One region of the Pseudoxanthomonas sp. LjRoot125 genome, then DNA from elsewhere that is predicted to be linked to it. Evidence: riboswitches for the same ligand, from Rfam matches in the RefSeq annotation. Region 1 holds a riboswitch; each other region holds the start of a gene.
The links. Region 1 has a riboswitch for cobalamin ahead of ACSION_RS01355 (ribonucleoside-diphosphate reductase subunit alpha). Riboswitches for the same ligand answer to the same signal wherever they lie in the genome.
Positions count from the first base shown of each region.

Region 1 (5,878 bases):
ATCTCTTCCACCGTCCACGTGTTCTTGATGGCGTCGCGGTACATGTCATAGAACTGCGGGTAGCGCATCGGGCGCAGCGTCAGTTCGAAACCGGGGTCTAGCAGCATCTGCTTGGGTTGGGCGGACATGGTGTTTCCTGTGCGGCACGCCGTCGGCGACGGCGCGCCATGAATGAGGGAGTGGCGCATCCGTGCGCCCGGCACGTCCCTGTGCCGTGATCCGTCGGGAATACCGACGTGGGAGAGGCGTTACTGGCAGGCCTCGCAGGCTTCCGGGTTCTCCAGCGAGCAGGCGATGGCTTCGGTGGGCGTGTATTCCCGCTTTGGCGCGGCGGCGGCGGCCGTGCTGACCGTGGTCTTGGCGATCTTCGTCGCCGGGCGCGAGCGCAGGTAGTAGGTGGTCTTGATGCCCTGCTTCCATGCGTACATGTACATGGACGACATTGCGCCGATGTTCGGGCTTTCCATGAACAGGTTGAGCGATGCCGACTGGTCGATGAAGGCGCCGCGGCCGGCCGCCATGTCGATCAGCGAGCGCATCGGCAGTTCCCACGCGGTGCGGTAGACCTGCTGCAGCGTCTCCGGGATCTGCGCGATGCCCTGGATGGAGCCTTCGGACAACTTGATCGCATCGCGCGTCTCCGGCGTCCACAGGCCGAGCTTCTTCAGCTCGTCCACCAGGTAGCGGTTGACCTGCAGGAAGTCGCCCGACAGCGTTTCGCGCTTGAACAGGTTGGACACCTGCGGCTCCACGCACTCGTAGCAGCCGGCGATCGAGGCGATCGTCGCGGTCGGCGCAATGGCGATGAGCAGCGAGTTGCGCAGGCCATGTTCCTTGATGCGCGCACGCAGGGCGTCCCAGCGCTCGACGTTCTCCGGCGTAATGTTCCAGGCGTCGAACTGCAGTTCGCCGTTGGCCGCGCGGGTGTCGGCGAACGACGGATGGCGGCCGCGTTCCTGCGCCAGCTCCACCGACGTTTCCAGCGCATGGAAGTAGATGGTCTCGGCGATCTTCGCCGACAGCGCGCGCGCTTCGGCGCTGTCGAACGGCAGGCGTAGCTTGAAGAACACGTCCTGCAGGCCCATGCAGCCCAGGCCGACCGGGCGCCAGCGCAGGTTGCCGCGGCGCGCGGTCTCGATCGGATAGAAGTTCAGGTCGATCACGCGGTCCAGCTGGCGCACGGCCAGGCGGACGGTTTCGGCGAGCTTGTCGAAATCGAACCAACCATCGTCATCGAAGTGGCGGCCCAGGTTGATCGAGCCCAGGTTGCACACGGCGGTCTCTTCCGCCGAGGTGACCTCGAGGATCTCGGTGCACAGGTTCGACAGGTGGATGACGTTGCCCGCGCGGAGCGTCTGGTTGCTGGCCGCGTTGCACTTGTCCTTGAACGTCATCCAGCCGTTGCCGGTCTCGGCCAGCGTGCGCATCATCCGGCCGTACAGCTTGCGGGCGGACGTGGTCTTCATCGCCTTGCCCTGCGCTTCGGCCTGCGTGTAGGCCAGCTCGAAGGCGGCGCCGTACAGGTCGGTCAGTTCCGGCACCACGCGCGGATCGAACAGCGACCATTCCTGGTCGGCCTCGACGCGCTTCATGAAGAGGTCCGGCACCCAGTTGGCCAGGTTGAGGTTGTGGGTGCGGCGGGCTTCATCGCCGGTGTTGTCGCGCAGTTCGAGGAAGTCCTCGATGTCCGCATGCCAGGTTTCCAGGTACACGCAGGCCGCGCCCTTGCGCTTGCCGCCCTGGTTGACCGCCGCGACCGAGGAATCCAGCGTCTTCAGCCACGGCACGATGCCGTTGCTGTGGCCGTTGGTGGACTTGATCAGCGAGCCGCGCGAACGCACGCGCGTGTAGCTCACGCCGATGCCGCCGCTGAACTTGCTCAGCTGGGCGATGTCGCCGTACTTGGCGTAGATGGATTCCAGCGTGTCCTGCGGCGAATCGAGCAGGAAGCACGATGACAGCTGCTCGTGCGTGGTGCCGCTGTTGAACAGCGTCGGCGAGCTGGGCAGGTAGTCCAGGTTGCCCATGCGGCGGTACAGCGCCAGCGCCTCCGGCACGTCCTCGCTCAGCGCGCAGGCGATGCGCAGGAAGAACTGCTGCGGCGTTTCGATCACCTTGCGGGTGTGCGGGTGGCGCAGCAGGTAGCGGTCGTACAGCGTGCGCAGGCCGAAGTAGTCGAAGTGCAGGTCCAGCGAGGCGTCCAGTGCATCGTTGAGCTTGCGTGCGTTGGTCTGCACGAAGTTCAGCAGGCGGTCGTTGATCAGGCCGACCTCGTGGCCGCGCGTCACCGACTGCGAGAACGCGTGGATCTCCTGGCCGGTCACTTCCTTGGCGATGTAACCGGCCAGCAGGCGCGCGGCCAGGCGGCTGTATTCGGGTTCCTCGCCGGTCAGCAGCGCGGCCGTGCGGATCGACAGTTCGTCCAGTTCGCGCGTGCTGGCGCCGTCGTACAGGCCGGAGATGGTGCGGGTGGCCACGCGCATCGGATCGATGGCGTGCAGGCCTTCGCAATTGCGCTGCACGGCGCGCACGATCTTGTTGAGGTCCACCGGCTCGCGGCCGCCGTTGCGCTTGGTCACGCTCATCGCGGTGGCGGTGGGCGGCGGGGTCAGCGAGAACGCGTCCTTCTGGGACGGGGTGGTGCCGGCGTCGGCGACGGCGCTGTCGATCTGGGTCACGAGATTCCTCCATGCGTGGTGCACGCGGCGGCCCGTCCCTCGCGGGGCAGCGCAAGGCCGGATGGAGGATCACAGTGGGGAAGCGGCGTCGCAGGAGGCGAGATCGCGCGGACGGAAGACCGGCGTGCCCTGCTTCGCCAGCCCTCTCCCCCCGGAGATTCCGCGGCCGGCACCGCGCGGTGTGCAACGCGCGGCTGTCGGCAGGTCTTCGGACTCATGGGCGCGAAGGGCGAGCCTTCTTCCTACGTCCGCCGCTTCCCAGGGCAAGGCCCCAGTGCTGGTGGCGGGTTCGTTCCCAATTACCGCTGCGGGGCAGTGCCGGAGTGGCGCGAACGCGTCACCGGCTTCCCGTTTTAATCCCGTGGCTTGCGGCCACCGGAACCGACGGCCACAAGATAGTGGGGGGTCCCGGAGGCGTCAACACCAAATGTTGTGTGGAACAGCCGATGTCGACGCGATGCGGGTTTCACGGTTCCAGCGTGGGCATCAGGCCTGCAGCGCTGCGATCGACGCGTCCTGCGCCTGCGCATACAGGGCGAACGGGTCGTGGATCTTCGCGCCGAGTGCGGTTTCGAACGCGTCCTGGTTGGCGTGGGCGTCGTAGGCGCGCTGTTCGCCGCCACCGAGGTTGGACTGGAAGATGCCCGCCGCGCTGACCGGCAGGAAGTCCTCGTAGACGATCGGATCGACGACCGCGAGGCCGGCACCGACCAGCGCATCCGGCGTCATCGCCGCGCGTTCGGCCGCGGGCAGGGCGTCGCCGGCATCGGTCAGGCGGTAGCGGAAGTAGCCCAGGCCTTCGCGGCGCAGCGTGGTCTCGTCATCCGGGAACGCCGCGAACGCCGCCGCCAGTCGCTGCGGATAGTCGGCCGACGTATTGCCGGCGCCGCCCGCCTGGCGCACCTGCGCGAGCAGGCGGTCGTACAACTCACGCCCGGCCGGGGTCAGCGCCAGGCCGCGCTGCTCGATCTCGCCGAAGCGCGCGCTGTGGCTGCCGGGCACCAGCGTGCCGGTGGCGTCGGGGAAGGCGACTTCCTCTTCCAGCGCCTTGAAGCTGGTCTGGCGCAGCAGGATCGGCACGGCGCGGCGCGGCGGGCCTTCGATCAGCGCCTTGGCCTGGATGCCGCGTTCCAGCATCGCGGCCTGCGCGGCGTCGATGTCCAGCGTGCGCGGGGTGAGGTGGTTGATGTGCGGGCCGCGGAAGCTGACCACGTCGGCCACCAGGCGGTGCAGGCCGTGCAGCGCGTGGTAGGTCTCCAGCGAGACGGTCGCATCGCCATGCCAGCGGAAGGTTTCCAGCACTTCGGCGACGAAGCGCTGCGCATCGGCGTCGTCCAGTCCGCCGTCCCGTTCGGCTTGCGCGACCAGCGCGCGCGCATCGGGGGTGAAGATGTCGCGGCGGGCCAGGATCGCTTCGGCCTCGGCGCGCAGCGCGGCGTCGGCGATCAGTTCCAGCCGCAGCAGCGAGGTGAAGATGCGGAACGGGTTGGCGGCCAGCGCGGCCTCGGTCAGCGGACGGAACGCGGTGGCATGCACCGGCACACCGGCCACGGTGAGGTCGTAATAGCCCACCGGGTGCATGCCCATCAGCGCGAACACGCGGCCCAGCATCGCCAGTTCGGCCGGCGTGCCCACGCGGATCGCGCCGTGGCGCTCCAGGTCCAGGCGCTCGGTCTCGCCGGTGCGCCGCAGCCGTTGGGCGAGGGCGGGGTCGCGGCGCTGTGTGTCGGTGTTGATGTCGCCGACCAGCGTGATCAGGTCGCCGTACAGCGGCACCTCGGCGCGGTACATGTCGGACATGGCCTGGGCGAACAGGCCGCGGATGCGGTCGGGCGAAACGAAGGCGGTCATGGGATTAGGCGTGCGGGCGGCGTGGGGCCGCCGGGGGTGCGTATTGTCGCCGGCCGCGCGCGTGCGGGCCAGTTTCAGCGCCTCGTGTCCGTCCCCGGCACGTGTCCCGGCGGACCGAACAGCGTCCGCGCCACGTCGCGCATCCCGCGCGCGCGCCGCAGGTCGCGGCCCAGTTTCACCCAGGCATGCAGGACGATAGTCACCGGGTTGTAGCTGCGTACCGGCTCGACCAGACCGTAGCGGATCGGCACGCCGGGCCGTTCCTCGCGGCACGTGCCGAACAGCCGGTCGAACACGATCAGCACGCCGCCGTAGTTGCAGTCCAGGTATTCCGGATTGCTGGCGTGGTGCACGCGATGGTGCGAGGGCGTGTTGAAGACGAACTCGATGGCGCGCGGCAGCCGCGGCACCAGCTCGGTGTGCAGCCAGTACTGGTAGAGCAGGTTCGCCGCCAGCGCACCGACCACGTACGGCACCGGAAAGCCCAGCCACACCAGCGGGCCGAAGAACACCGCCGCGCCGGTAAGCTTGCCGGTCCAGCCGAGGCGGTAGGCGGTGGACAGGTTGTACTGCTCGGCCGAGTGGTGCACCGAATGGTTCAGCCAGAACCACCGCACGCGGTGGTCGGCACGGTGCATCGCGTAGTAGCAGAGCTCCTGGCCGAGGAACAGCGCGATCCAGTGCCACGCTTGGTCCATCGCGATCGTGGTCACGCGGAACTCCCAGATGGCGAACAGCAGCACGCCGACCACGCCGCCCTGGATCAGCAGGCCGAGCACGGCGCGCCCGGCGGCGTCGCCAAGCGATGCCCAGTAGCCTTTCCAGTCGTAGCGGCGACCGCGACGCACCAGCCACGCGGCCTCCACCGCCGCGATCAATGCGAACACCAGCAGCGGCAGTCCGGCGAAGGCGCGCATGCCGTCCACGGCGCCGCCTTATTGCCCGCGCCGCTCGGCCATTTTCTGGCCCGCCGCGCGCAGTTCGTCCGGCGACAGTTTGCCGTCGCCGTTCGCATCCAGGGTGTCGAAACGCTTGGCGATGCGCGGCAGCTTGGCGTCGGCCTCGGCCTTGTCGATCAGGCCGTCGCCGTTGGCGTCGGCGGCTTTCAGGCGCTCCTGCAGCGTGGCTTTCTGTTCGTCGGTCAGGGTGCGCTGCTGCGCATGGGCGGGGGCGACCAGCGCGAAGACGGACATCGCGGTGGCGAGGGGAAGCAGGACGGATCGGGACATTGGGAATCTCCGGGGAAGGAAGGAAAGGCGCAGGCGCGACGGCGCGGGAATGCATCCATGCGGCATAGGGGGTGCCATGCCGCCGCGCCTGCGGAAAAGAAGCGGTCCTCAGTGGCCGCG
Region 1 covers NZ_CAXUOY020000001.1:283,464-289,341, reverse strand. The annotation lists gene ACSION_RS01360 (ribonucleotide-diphosphate reductase subunit beta) at 1-128, opposite strand, end outside; gene ACSION_RS01355 (ribonucleoside-diphosphate reductase subunit alpha) at 249-2,585, opposite strand; cobalamin riboswitch at 2,861-3,079, opposite strand; gene hglS (2-oxoadipate dioxygenase/decarboxylase HglS) at 3,165-4,529, opposite strand; gene ACSION_RS01345 (sterol desaturase family protein) at 4,604-5,446, opposite strand; gene ACSION_RS01340 (hypothetical protein) at 5,465-5,758, opposite strand; gene ACSION_RS01335 (hypothetical protein) at 5,867-5,878, opposite strand, start outside.

Region 2 (5,878 bases), 540 kb from region 1:
ACTGCATAACATTGTTCTGCATCACTTCATAGTCGAGCTTTGCTCTGTAGCGAATGTCTACAGGAAATTTGTCCTCGATAAATTCTTCGCCTGGGGAGGTAAGGTCCGGGAGAACGGTCTCTTGCAGAATCATCCTGCTCATCACCGGGAACGACCGGCCAAAGACAGAGCGCCACTTTTTAGTCTTCTCAACAAGATCAGTGGCTTCGTTTGCCTGCTGGCATCTGCGTAGCGCCTTTCGAGCTCTGCCAGTGAACTGACCTTTTGCTTTGACGGGGTCGCCACTTCCTGGTGCAGGCCAGGTGCCGTCGTTGTCGAGCCCGCTGAGCCACGCAAAAAGTGTGACCAAAAGGTTGGGATAGTCAGCTGCGGATGCGTTTTGCTGGGTAACGTGAGTTAGGAAGAACTGAACTACGAGAGTGTCTATGAGGTAGCCGCCCATCGGCGCCCCCATGTTGTTCTTCCAGGCGCGCATCATCTTCGCTAATGCACGAGCGTTCCCGTTCCAAGCCGTGTCATAGGTATTGAAGGCTTCCATCTCGATTCGGGGATTTGTTCTTTCCCACGAACCTCCGTTTCGAGTTGAGCCGTATATGTAAGACCTATCATTCTGGAGAAACGCTGGGAGGACCTCTACCACGTAATTCTCGAAGTCCACTACCACGACTGGGCCATCCCCGCGAATCGTTGTTCTCGTGTATCTCTTTTGTAGGGAGGCCCGGACATCTGCCAGCATCTGGGACGGGCCATTGCCGGAGCGCCCTTCGTAGCGTGCGAGATCACCTGGCGGCATCTCGAAAACCATGTCGAGGTCGCTGATGCCATGTATAGCGCTGCGACGCCCAAAGGAGCCAACTTGCAAGCTATGCAGCGTGTCAGAGCTGGAATTCCAGAAATCAGCATTGAGGCGGGTCGTTATGCCCTCATAGCTGGTGGAAATGTCCTGGCGATTGGATACGGCGAGGTTCGAGAGAAATTTGTTGAACGCGGCTGCACTCATGGACGTGCGCCGCTATTGGCAAAGAGCGTTGATGAAAAGGTGGATTCCACCAGCCAGTAAAGCCGAAGCGATGACGCCCAAACCAACAAAGGCAGAGAGCGGCGCCATATCGCGCCAGCTGAACTTGGGATTTCGGTGTTCTCGAACCCATGAGGAGTCAATCACCCAGAAGAATCGGTGGTGAGCCTTCCAGCTTGCCCCGAAGATCTGTGGAGACACGTTCAGGTCGGATGCTTCTGTGCGTATGTTGATTAGACGCTGGCGAAACTCGTCCAGTTGTGCCGACTGACCGCTTGAGCTCTTTGCATCGATGGCAAGGTCATGTAGGCGCTTATACAAATTATTCAGCTGTATAGCAGTCCGTTCGTATTCGCCAAGACGCGACTCATAGTCGCGTGCATAGAGCATGCAAATACCGATAATCAGCAGAATTGCCGACGGCAACTTGTCGGCAAACTGCGGATAGACCAGGCCTAAGATCCCTACTGCAAACGAGGTGACGGTCACCATGGTGGGTACTTTCGAGGCGATGTCGAGAGTCGCGAAGTGCAGGCTCGCGCTGTAACCGACGTTGTAGCCTTCGCTGGCGATCTGCTCGAGAAGTAGGTCTCGAGGCGACTTGTTCTGGGACATTCCATTGCGCCTTTAACGTGATCTTCATTCACATTAATGCCCTGAATTCCAGCCTGTCAAAGGCGCAGGCTTTCACCGCTACGGTATTCAGGGGGAGGGCCCAGCCTTTGAGGACGCCAAGCCACCCCTACCATCGTGATGGCTTCCGGAGATCCTCACGTCCACCACGACCGAACTGCGTAGAGGATCGCCGCAACACCGAATGTGCACGCGAGGACGAGTGCGGCGATTGCCAAGAGTTGGCCCGCCCGGTCAGCCCCGCGCGTGCTCATCTCGCCCTGGATATGAAGCTTATGTCGGTTGCCATCACTCTTCATCGTCTGTTCCTGCGAACGCACATCCACCAGCCCGAGGGGTTAGGTCGATCTGGAGGTGTGGTCGCGGGTCGCGATGCGAACGGGAGCCCCGCGACTGGCACGACGCCAGTCGACTGACCCCATCCAGTCCAACGCGTGGAAATGGGGCCGTCGGCAGGTCTTCGGACTGAAGGGCTCGGAAGGATTGTCTTCCACCTACTTCGCCAGCTTCCCGAGGTTGGCCTCAGTGCTTGTGGCGGGTTCGTTCCCTATTACCGCTGCGGGGCAGTGCCGGAGTGGCCCGAAGGCGTCACCAGCTTCCCGTTTTAATCCCGTGGCTTGCGGACCGCGGGAACCGACAACGGCAAGATATGGGGTGATTTGGAGCCAGTCAACACCAAATATTGTGTGGAACGAGACGTGGATTGCCGAAGCATGTTTCACGGGCTCCGACCCTCGGCGGCGGGGTAGGCGGCGCTATGGGAAGCGCATCAGGCCACCGCCAACCGCGTTCAGCTGGCGGCGCCTCAAACAACAGAAGCGGCCCTGTGGGGCTCCCGTCAAACCCCGCCAAGTTCCAAGCGGCGCGATTCACAATTCGGCGCCTCTTTGGGACCTACCAGTTTCCAGAGCCATTGCCCGGCAGGAAGCTTGCCAACCCACCAAGGTCCCAGCCTTTTGTAACGCTCCCAGTAGGTTCTGCACTTGAGGTCAACGGGGGTGCCGCATGCGTTGCACCGCTGCTCGTAGCTGCGGAGGCACTCGTTCCTGAGCTTGACCCTGGTCATCCCCTTCATCTCAATGCCGGCGTCGACCGATCTGCAAAAGAGGAACTGCTTCTTGCATTCCCGGGCGTCCGCCGAGGGGCAGGTGTCGGTCACGGGGATGGCAAGTTCATCCGGCCCCGGAAGAATCACGACGATGAGCAACAGAACCGTCAGGAGGACCTTCAACGGGAAATGGGGCGCTTCTTCTTGCACCCACTTGTCGGCCTTGGCCTCCAGCCACGCTACAAGCCGATCTTTCCACCGGTTCGCGGCGCTCATGGCATGTCCATCGTTTGTTGGGGCCCCATGGGCAGGAACGGGCGGGAGATGGCGGAGCGGTCAGGCGTCGGCAACCATCGGCGTTGCCGCATGGGCGCCGGTCCTACAGATCCGGCGCGCCAGTAGGGGGTATGCCCTGTTGGCTTGCTTGGCGTTACTCGAGGCCTCAGTTGAGCCCTTGCCTTCCGGAGATCTCCGAATGAGCGGCAGCTTTCCTAAGCCACCCTGAAGCCGGCCCCACCCCTACCGCAACCCCGAAACGCACCCAAACAAAAACCCGCCTTGCGGCGGGCTTCTTCAACGCGTTGATTCCTAACAGGAATCTGGTGGCTATGGGTGGACTCGAACCACCGACCCCAGCATTATGAGTGCTGTGCTCTAACCGGCTGAGCTACATAGCCGCGTGAACCGCGTATTCTTCATTTTCACCCCCTCCATGTCAACCGGGCGGCGCGCGCTTGTCGCTTCCGGCGGGGCGTGGCAGAGTCGGGGGCAGTAGATTTCAGGAGTCCGCATCGTGATCGATCCGGACGGCTACCGACCCAATGTCGGTATCGTGTTGATGCGGCCGGATGGCCGGGTGTTCTGGGCGCGACGGGTGCGCCGGGATGGCTGGCAGTTCCCGCAAGGCGGCATGAACACGGACGAGACACCGGTCGAGGCCATGTACCGCGAGTTGCGCGAAGAAACCGGCCTGTTGCCCGAACATGTCGAAGTTTTGGCTGTGACGCCCGGCTGGCTGCGTTATCGACTGCCGCCCCGGGCGGTGCGCCGGAACGAGCGTCAGGTCTGCATCGGCCAGAAGCAGGTCTGGTTCCTGTTGCGTCTTTTGGGGGATGAAGCCCATCTGCGCCTGGACCTGACCGAAAGCCCCGAGTTCGACCATTGGCGCTGGGTGGATTTCTGGTACCCCGTCGAGCACGTGGTCCTGTTCAAGCGCCGTGTCTACGCCAGTGCCCTGGGCCATCTCGCGCCGTTCGCGCGCGGCGTGGCGGGGGTCCAGGCCATTCCCCCGCCATTGCCGTCCGCGCGGCCGCAGGAGATTGTCCGCCGGCGAGGCCGTAGCCGGCCCGGACGTAAACGGGATGGCGGGAGCGAGCCTGCCCAGAATTGACAATCATTCTCATTTTGGGTGCAATAGCACCGGGCCACTGTGGGTCCGTCGCATCCGCTCCCTAACGTGTACGTCTGCATCTGCAACGGCGTGACCGAACGCCAGATCCGTGAAGCCGCCACCGCTGGCTGCACGACCGTGGCCGAGCTGACGATGCGGACGGGCGCCGGCGCCAACTGCGGCAGCTGCCTCGACATGGCGATGGATGTGTTGCAGGCCGCGCAGCCCGCGCCGCGGGAATCCTTGTTCCCGATCCTGACGCTGTCCCACGCCGCCTGATTCGCGGCAACCGTCCGTCGGCGGCGTCGCTCCTTCCCAATGATCACGATTCGCGTTCCGTCACGGAGCGCGTGCACGGGCTAACCTTTGCCGTCCTTCCGCCCACGGAGCATGGCCATGAAAGGCGACGCCAAGGTCATCGAGTACCTCAACAAGGCGCTCTACAACGAGCTCACCGCGATCAACCAGTACTTCCTGCACGCCAAGATGCTGAAGAACTGGGGCTTCAAGGAGTTGGCCGAGCACGAGTACAAGGAATCCATCGACGAGATGAAGCATGCCGACAAGCTGTCGGAGCGCATCCTGTTCCTCGATGGCCTGCCGAATTTCCAGGCGTTGGGGAAGCTGCGCATCGGCGAGACGCCGCGCGAGATCCTCGAGTGCGACCTGGCATTGGAGCAGGAAGCCCTGCCGCTGTTGCGCGATGCCATCAAGTACTGTGAGTCGGTGGCGGATTACGTCAGTCGCAAGCTGTTCGCCGACATCCTGGATTCCGAGGAAGAGCACATCGACTGGCTGGAGACGCAGCTGTCGGTGATCGATCGGATCGGCGAGCCGAACTACCTGCTGACCAAGCTCGAAGGCGACGACTGAGGCGTCGCGGCAGGCTGCGGAATCAGTGGCCTGCCCAACTGCTGTGCGGCGTAGCCCTGGAGCGCCATCCGGGCGCGCGCATACTCCGCGATGACCAGCGCGACTGCGACGGCCGGGCGCTCCAGCTTGCGCGCCCGTGCACCCAGTTCGACGCGCTTGGCGGCAGCCGATAGCGCCATCGCGCCGACATTGGCGCTGGAGGATTTCAGTGTGTGCGCGGCATCGCGCATCGCATCCAGGTCGGGGATCGCCGCCGCCTTCTCGAGCGTCGAGATCAGGCGCGGCGCATCTTCGAGGAATACGGTGATGATGCGGGCGGTTTCGTCGCCGGCGATTTCACGGAGTTCTTCCAGCATCGTCTGGTCCAGCACCGGGAAACTCGGTGCCGGTGCGCGCGCCGTGGCCACCGCTGGCGTGGCGGGCGCCGGCTCGACGGGCGCAGCGAGCGCGGCGTTGCGCAACACGAAGTTCATCCGGTCGGGCAGCCAGCGATTGAGGCAACCCTCCAGTTGTTCGCGCGACACCGGCTTGGCGAGGTAGTCGTCCATGCCGGCGTCGAGGCAGCGCTGCCGGTCGCCGGCCATGGCATTGGCCGTCATCGCGACGATCGGCAGACGCCCGCCGGTCGCACGCTCGGTTTCGATCTCGCGCCAGCGGCGCGTCGCCGCATAGCCGTCCAGCACCGGCATCTGGCAGTCCATCAGCACCAGGTCGAAGTGCTCCACTTGCATGCGCTTCAGCGCAATGTCGCCGTTGGCCGCCGTTTCGCACTCGAAACCGAGCGCGGAGAGCAGCTTTTGCGCCACCAGCAGATTGACCGGATTGTCTTCCACCAGCAGGAGTCGGGGCTCGATCCGCATGGCGCTGACGATGGCCGGCTCGGGTTGGGAGGGGATTTCAGGTGCGGCTTCGGCGC
Region 2 covers NZ_CAXUOY020000001.1:825,833-831,710, forward strand. The annotation lists gene ACSION_RS03630 (SMODS domain-containing nucleotidyltransferase) at 1-1,000, opposite strand, end outside; gene ACSION_RS03635 (SLATT domain-containing protein) at 1,013-1,633, opposite strand; cobalamin riboswitch at 2,086-2,304, opposite strand; gene ACSION_RS03640 (hypothetical protein) at 2,490-2,975, opposite strand; tRNA gene ACSION_RS03645 (tRNA-Met) at 3,300-3,376, opposite strand; gene ACSION_RS03650 (RNA pyrophosphohydrolase) at 3,493-4,089, shown strand; gene ACSION_RS03655 ((2Fe-2S)-binding protein) at 4,156-4,368, shown strand; gene bfr (bacterioferritin) at 4,486-4,962, shown strand; gene ACSION_RS03665 (ATP-binding protein) at 4,929-5,878, opposite strand, start outside.
Region 2: it holds a riboswitch for cobalamin, as region 1 does, so the genes downstream of both, ACSION_RS03635 (SLATT domain-containing protein) here and ACSION_RS01355 (ribonucleoside-diphosphate reductase subunit alpha) in region 1, are expected to answer to the same signal.

Region 3 (5,878 bases), 500 kb from region 1:
GCGGTGTCGCGGCAGGTGCGCGAGATCTTCTTCCGTCATACCGACCTGGTCGAACCGCTCTCGCTGGACGAGGCCTACCTCGACGTCACCGCGCCGAAGACCGACCTGCCGACGGCCACCGCCGTGGCCGAGACCATCCGCGCGCAGATCCGCGAAGAAACGCAGCTGACCGCCTCGGCCGGCGTGGCGCCGAACAAGTTCCTCGCCAAGATCGCCTCGGACTGGCGCAAGCCGGATGGCCAGTTCGTCCTGCGTCCGCACCAGGTGGAGGCGTTCCTGACGCCACTGCCGGTGGAGCGCATCCCGGGCGTCGGCAAGGTGATGCAGGGGCGCTTGAATGCGGATGGCATCCGTACCGTCGGCGACCTGCGCCTTCACCCGCAACACGAGCTGGAAGCGCGCTACGGCAGCTTCGGCGGCAGCCTGTACCGGCGCGCGCGCGGCATCGACGAGCGGCCTGTCGAACCGGACCAGCCGGTGCAGTCGATCTCCTCCGAAGACACCTTCGCCACCGACCTGCTGTTGTCGGAACTGGAACCGCACATCGTCCGCATCGCGGAAAAGGCATGGCAGGCCAGCCGCAAGACCGAGCGCGTGGGCCGCACAGTGGTGCTGAAGCTGAAGACCTCCCAGTTCCGCATCCTCACCCGCAGCTTCACGCCGGAATCGCCGCCGTCCTCCGCGCAGGACTTCATCGATATCGCCCTGGCGCTGCGCGAGCGCGTCGACCTGCCGGGCGCCACCCGCTACCGACTGGTGGGCGTGGGGCTGTCGGGGTTCCGGGATCGGGATGAGATGGCGACCCAGCCTGGCTTGTTCGACGGAGCGGAGTTGGCTGCCGGTTGAGCCGAAAAAAAGCCCGGCAATGCCGGGCTTCTTCCTGTCGCGTGCCGCCGTCGAATTACTCGGTCGGCTGGTAGCGCAAGCTCAGGCCGTAGGTGCGGCCGGCCTGGTTGTACCAGGCGACGGTTTCGTACTCGCGGTCGAACACGTTGCCCACCTTCGCTTGCAGCGTCCATGCCGGCGCGATGGCGTACTCCAGGCGCAGATCCAGCGTGCTGTAGCCGCCCAGGCGGACCGTGTTGGCCAGATTGTCGTAGCGCTCGCCTGCGGCGTTGAACGTCAGGCCGGTGCGGAACGCGCCGAACGCGCGATCCACGTCGACGCGCGCGGTGTTGCGCGGACGGCGTGCCAGCAGGTTGTCGTCGTTGAAGCCGGCCGACCGATTGCGCGGATCGGTGTGGCTCAGCTGGGTGGCGATGTCGAAGCCTGCCACCGCGACGTCGACGGTGAACTCCGCGCCGCGGATGCGGGCTTCGTCGATGTTGTTGGGCAGGAAGATCGCCGCGTCGTAGGAGATCAGCTGGTCCACCTTGTTCTGGTAGACGTTGAACGTCCAGTTCCAGGTGTCCGCGTACTGCGCGATGCCGAGGTTGACGCTCTCGGACTCTTCCGGCTTCAGGTCCGGATTGCCGAAGAACGGGTAGTACAGGTCGTTGAAGCTCGGCGCCTTGAAGCCCGTGGCCACGCTGGCGGTCAGCTTCAGGCCGTTACCGAAGCCGAACCCGTAGCCCAGGCTGCCGGTGGTGTGGTTGCCGAACTGCTCGTTGTCGTCGTTGCGGACGCTGGCCTGCAGCTGGTGCGCGCCGAAGCGGCCCTGGTATTCGACGAAGCCGGCCAGGTTGTCGCGCTGGGTGACGTCGAAGTCGGTGGCGCTTTCCACCTTGTCGTCCTGCCAGTCGATGCCGGCGGTCAGCAGCTGGTTGGCGGCCACGGCGAAGTCGCCCTGCGCCGACGCCACGTAGCGACGCGTCTCGAAGTAACCGGACGGCACGTCATCGTGGAAGTCGTCGGACTTGTCGTCGTTGCGGCCCAGGCTCAGCAGCAGGTTGACCTTGTCGCTCGGCGCGTAGCGCAGCTTGGTGCCCAGCACCTGCTGCACGGTTTCGGATCGGTTGGTGAAGCTGCCGTCGAACTCGCTCTCGCCGTCGGCGCGCAGCGCGTTGGCTTCCAGCGTCAGCGTATCGGTGAACGAGTAACCGCCGCGCAGGTTGGCCGAGGTATTACGGTAGCCGTCGCGGTCGGGTTCGTCGGCGAAGCAGCCGGCACCGAACGGGTTCGCGGCATCCCCGCTGGTGCCGCGGCAGGCGTTGAAGCCGTCGGTGCGCGTGTGCGCCACGTCGGCGCCGAACCAGCCGCGGCCGATGCCGCCGCCGATACCGGCGCTGGCTTCACGCGTACTGTCGCTGCCCACGCCGATGCGGAAGTTCGGCCGCACCTTGCCGGTGTTGCGGCGGGTGAACACCTGGATCACGCCGCCGATGGCTTCGGAGCCCCACAGGCTCGAGCGCGGACCGCGCACGATCTCGACGCGATCGATCTGGTCGATCGGCAGGTCCTGCAATGCCGGCAGGCCGGCGGTCGCCGAGCCCATGCGCACGCCATCCACGAGCACCAGCACGTGGTCGGATTCGGCACCGCGCAGATTGAGCGTGGTGATCTTGCCCGCGCCGCCCTGGTTGGCGATCGAGATGCCGGCGCGTCCCTGCAGCAGTTCGCCCAGCGAGCGCGCCTGGCTGCGCTGGATCGCGTCGCGGCCGATCACCTGCGCGGGAACCAGGCTGTCTTCGACGGCCACTTCCGTGCGCGTGCCGGAGACGATGATCTCGTCGAGGTTGGTGGCCTCCTGCGCCTGCGCTGCAGCGGGCAGCGCCATCGCGACCGCGAGGGCCAGCAGGGAAGGGGAGGAAAAAGTACGGCTTTGCATCGGAACAACTCCATCGCGCGCCCCGCGCGCATTCTTCGGCGTGGAGTCGCGATGGAAAGGGATGCGGAGCGGACAGCGCAGGCGAAGCGGCGCGGCACGCCGCGACGCCCTCCGCATCGCAACCAGTGGACTCCCAGGCCGGTCTCCGGGCTTGCGAACGAGTGCAGGGCACTCCGCCGTGGCGCCTTCCCATGCGTCGTGGACGCACAGTGGCCGATGCCGCGGCTGTCTTCGCCTACCGTTGCGGGGGCAGCGCCGGAATGCCGCCGTGGGGCGGGTCACCGGCTTCCCGTTTCAACCCGGCACGAGGCGCGGGTCACCTGAAAGCGCGCGCAGTATACGGGAAGCGCTCGCGTCGCCGTCAGGCGCGCGGTCGCCGCGGGCGATCAGTCGTCGCCGCGCGAGTCGAACAGGTTCAGGGACGGGCCCGTGTCTTCTTCCTGCTCGGTGTGGGTCGTCGTCACCGGGCCGGCGGCAGGGCGGCCACGCGGTGGCGGCAGCAAGGCCGCGGCCGCGTCGTAGGCCACCAGTAGTTCGCCGCGGCGCGCTTCGGGCAACTGCTGCCAGTGGCAATCCAGCAGGGCGCCTTCCAGCGCATACAGCAGGTTGAGACTCGGGCGGAACCCCGCACGCTTGACCCGGATGAAGGCCTCGACCGCGCCAACCGACTCCAGGTCCTCCTGCGTGCGCAGGCCGACCTGGCGGAGCCAGGCGGCGGACTTGGGGCCGATGTTGCGCAGCTTGGTGCCTGTCATGTCAGCGAATCCAGGAAAATGGCGGCGATGCGTTCCATGCCTTCCTGGTCGTCCGCATCGAACCGGGCCAGGCGGGGGCTGTCCAGGTCGAGCACGCCGACGAGTTCGCCCCCTTTCACCAGCGGGACCACCAATTCCGAGCGCGATGCGGAATCGCAGGCGATGTGGCCCGGGAAGGCGTCCACATCGTCCACGCGCTGGGTCTGGTGGGTGCGTGCGGCGGCTCCGCAGACCCCCTTGTCCAACGGGATCCGCACGCAGGCTGGTAAGCCTTGGAACGGACCGACCACCAATTCCCGGCCATCGAAGAAGTAGAAACCCACCCAGTTGAAGTCCGGAAGGGCGTGGTAGACCAGTGCGGCCAGGTTGGCGGCATTGGCGATCCGGTCCGGTTCGCCAGCCAGCAGGGCGCGCGCCTGTTCGACCAGCTGCGCGTATTGTTCCGGCTTGCTGCCGGTGAGCGTTTGGGAGGCGAATGACATGCCGTCGATTCTACTCCCGGCACTTCGCGGCGGCCCGATATGATGCATTCCATCGGCAGGCCTGACGGGGAGACGGGTAGGCATGAGCGCAGGTGAAGACGAGGCCAGCTGGCGCGGCCATGGGGTGACGCGGCTCGAGGCGTTCGTGGATGCGGCCTTCGCGTTCGCGGTGACCCTGCTGGTGATCTCGGTGGACAGCATCCCGGACAGCATCGGCGCGCTGCTGCAGGCGCTGAAGAACGTGCCGGCGTTCGCCGCCAGCTTCGCGATGGTGGCGATGTTCTGGTATGCGCACGTGCGCTGGAGCCGTCGCTACCGCCTCGGCAGCGTGCCCGCCACCTTGCTCAGCCTGCTGCTGGTGTTCCTGGTGCTGGTCTACGTGTATCCGCTGCGCCTGTTGCTGGGCACCTTCTTCGCCTGGATCACCGGCGGCTGGTTGCCGATGCCGCTGAACGACGCCAACGGGGCGCGCCCATTGGCCTTCATGTTCACCTTTTACGGGTTGGCGTTCGCGTCGATGTCGGCCTGCATCGGCGGCCTGTACGCGCTGGCGTGGCGTGCGCGTGCGCGCCTGGAGTTGGATGGAGAGGCCGCCGCCAACGCCGCGGGCGAGTTCGCTTCGCATGCGTATTTCGTCCTGGTCGGGCTGCTGTCGGTGCTGATCGCCGGCCTGCTGACCGAAGACTCGCGCTCGTGGCAGGTCGCGCTGCCGGGCAGCGTGTACTTCCTGCTCTCGTTCACCGGCCTGCTCCACGTGGCGGGACAGCGCTGGGGCGCGCGTCGCTGGCCGGCACGCGCGGAGGATTGAGGCGATGGACAGGCTGTTCGTCACCGGCACCGATACCGGCGTGGGCAAGACCGTCGCCAGCGCCGCGCTGCTGCATGCGTTCCGCGCACGTGGCCTGTGCGCGGTGGGCATGAAGCCGGTCGCCAGCGGCTGCGAACGTATGCCCGATGGCTGGCGCAATGAAGATGCGCTGGCCCTGCAGGCCGCCAGCGATCCGGTGCCGCCCTACGAGGACGTCAATCCCTACGCCCTGCCCGCGCCGCTGGCGCCGGAGATCGCCGCGCGCGATGCGGGCGTGGACGTGCAACTGGGTGTGCTGGTGTCCGCGTTCGAACGCCTGCATCCGCTGGCCGACATGGTGCTGGTGGAAGGTGTCGGCGGCTGGGCCGCGCCGCTGACGGCCACGCTCGACCAGCGGCACCTGGTCGAACAGCTGCGCCTGCCGGTGGTGCTGGTGGTCGGCATGCGCCTGGGGTGCATCAACCATGCGCGGCTCAGCGCGCGCGCGATCCAGGACGACGGCGCGCGGCTGGTGGGCTGGATCGCGAACGAAGTCGACCCCGACATGGCGCGCCGCGACGAAAACTTCGCCCTGCTGTCGGCGCGCATGCCCGTGCCTTGTTGGGGACGGTTGCCGCATGCCCCGGGTGCGCAGGCCCAGGCGCTGGCGACGTCCCTCGCGTTGCCCTGATCGCGGACAATAAAAAACCCGGCAGCGTGGGGGCTGCCGGGTCGGGCTTGCGCGGAGGGAGGGGAGGGCCGCGCAATAACCGGTTGAAGCGGGCTTACTTGGCCTTCGCGGCCTTGGTCGCCTTGGCCACGGAGGCCTGGACGTTGTCGGTCGCGGTTTCGAACTGGGTCTTCACCAGCTGGCCGAAGGCTTCACCGGTCTTCAGGCTCAGGCCGAACACTTCCTGGCTGGCGGCGACGACGCGCTCGGCGTTGTCCTTGGCGACCTGCAGGCCCTTCGGCCACAGATTCTTGTAACCGTCGAGATCACGGGTCTCGGCCAGCTCGCCGAAGAAGGCGGTGGTGGCGTCGACGTTCTTTTCGAAGGTCTTCAGCTGCACGCCGAACACCGTCTCGG
Region 3 covers NZ_CAXUOY020000001.1:783,263-789,140, forward strand. The annotation lists gene dinB (DNA polymerase IV) at 1-846, shown strand, start outside; gene btuB (TonB-dependent vitamin B12 receptor) at 902-2,767, opposite strand; cobalamin riboswitch at 2,887-3,106, opposite strand; gene ACSION_RS03455 (TfoX/Sxy family protein) at 3,154-3,522, opposite strand; gene ACSION_RS03460 (GAF domain-containing protein) at 3,519-4,004, opposite strand; gene ACSION_RS03465 (TMEM175 family protein) at 4,087-4,812, shown strand; gene bioD (dethiobiotin synthase) at 4,817-5,482, shown strand; gene ACSION_RS03475 (phasin family protein) at 5,577-5,878, opposite strand, start outside.
Region 3: it holds a riboswitch for cobalamin, as region 1 does, so the genes downstream of both, btuB (TonB-dependent vitamin B12 receptor) here and ACSION_RS01355 (ribonucleoside-diphosphate reductase subunit alpha) in region 1, are expected to answer to the same signal.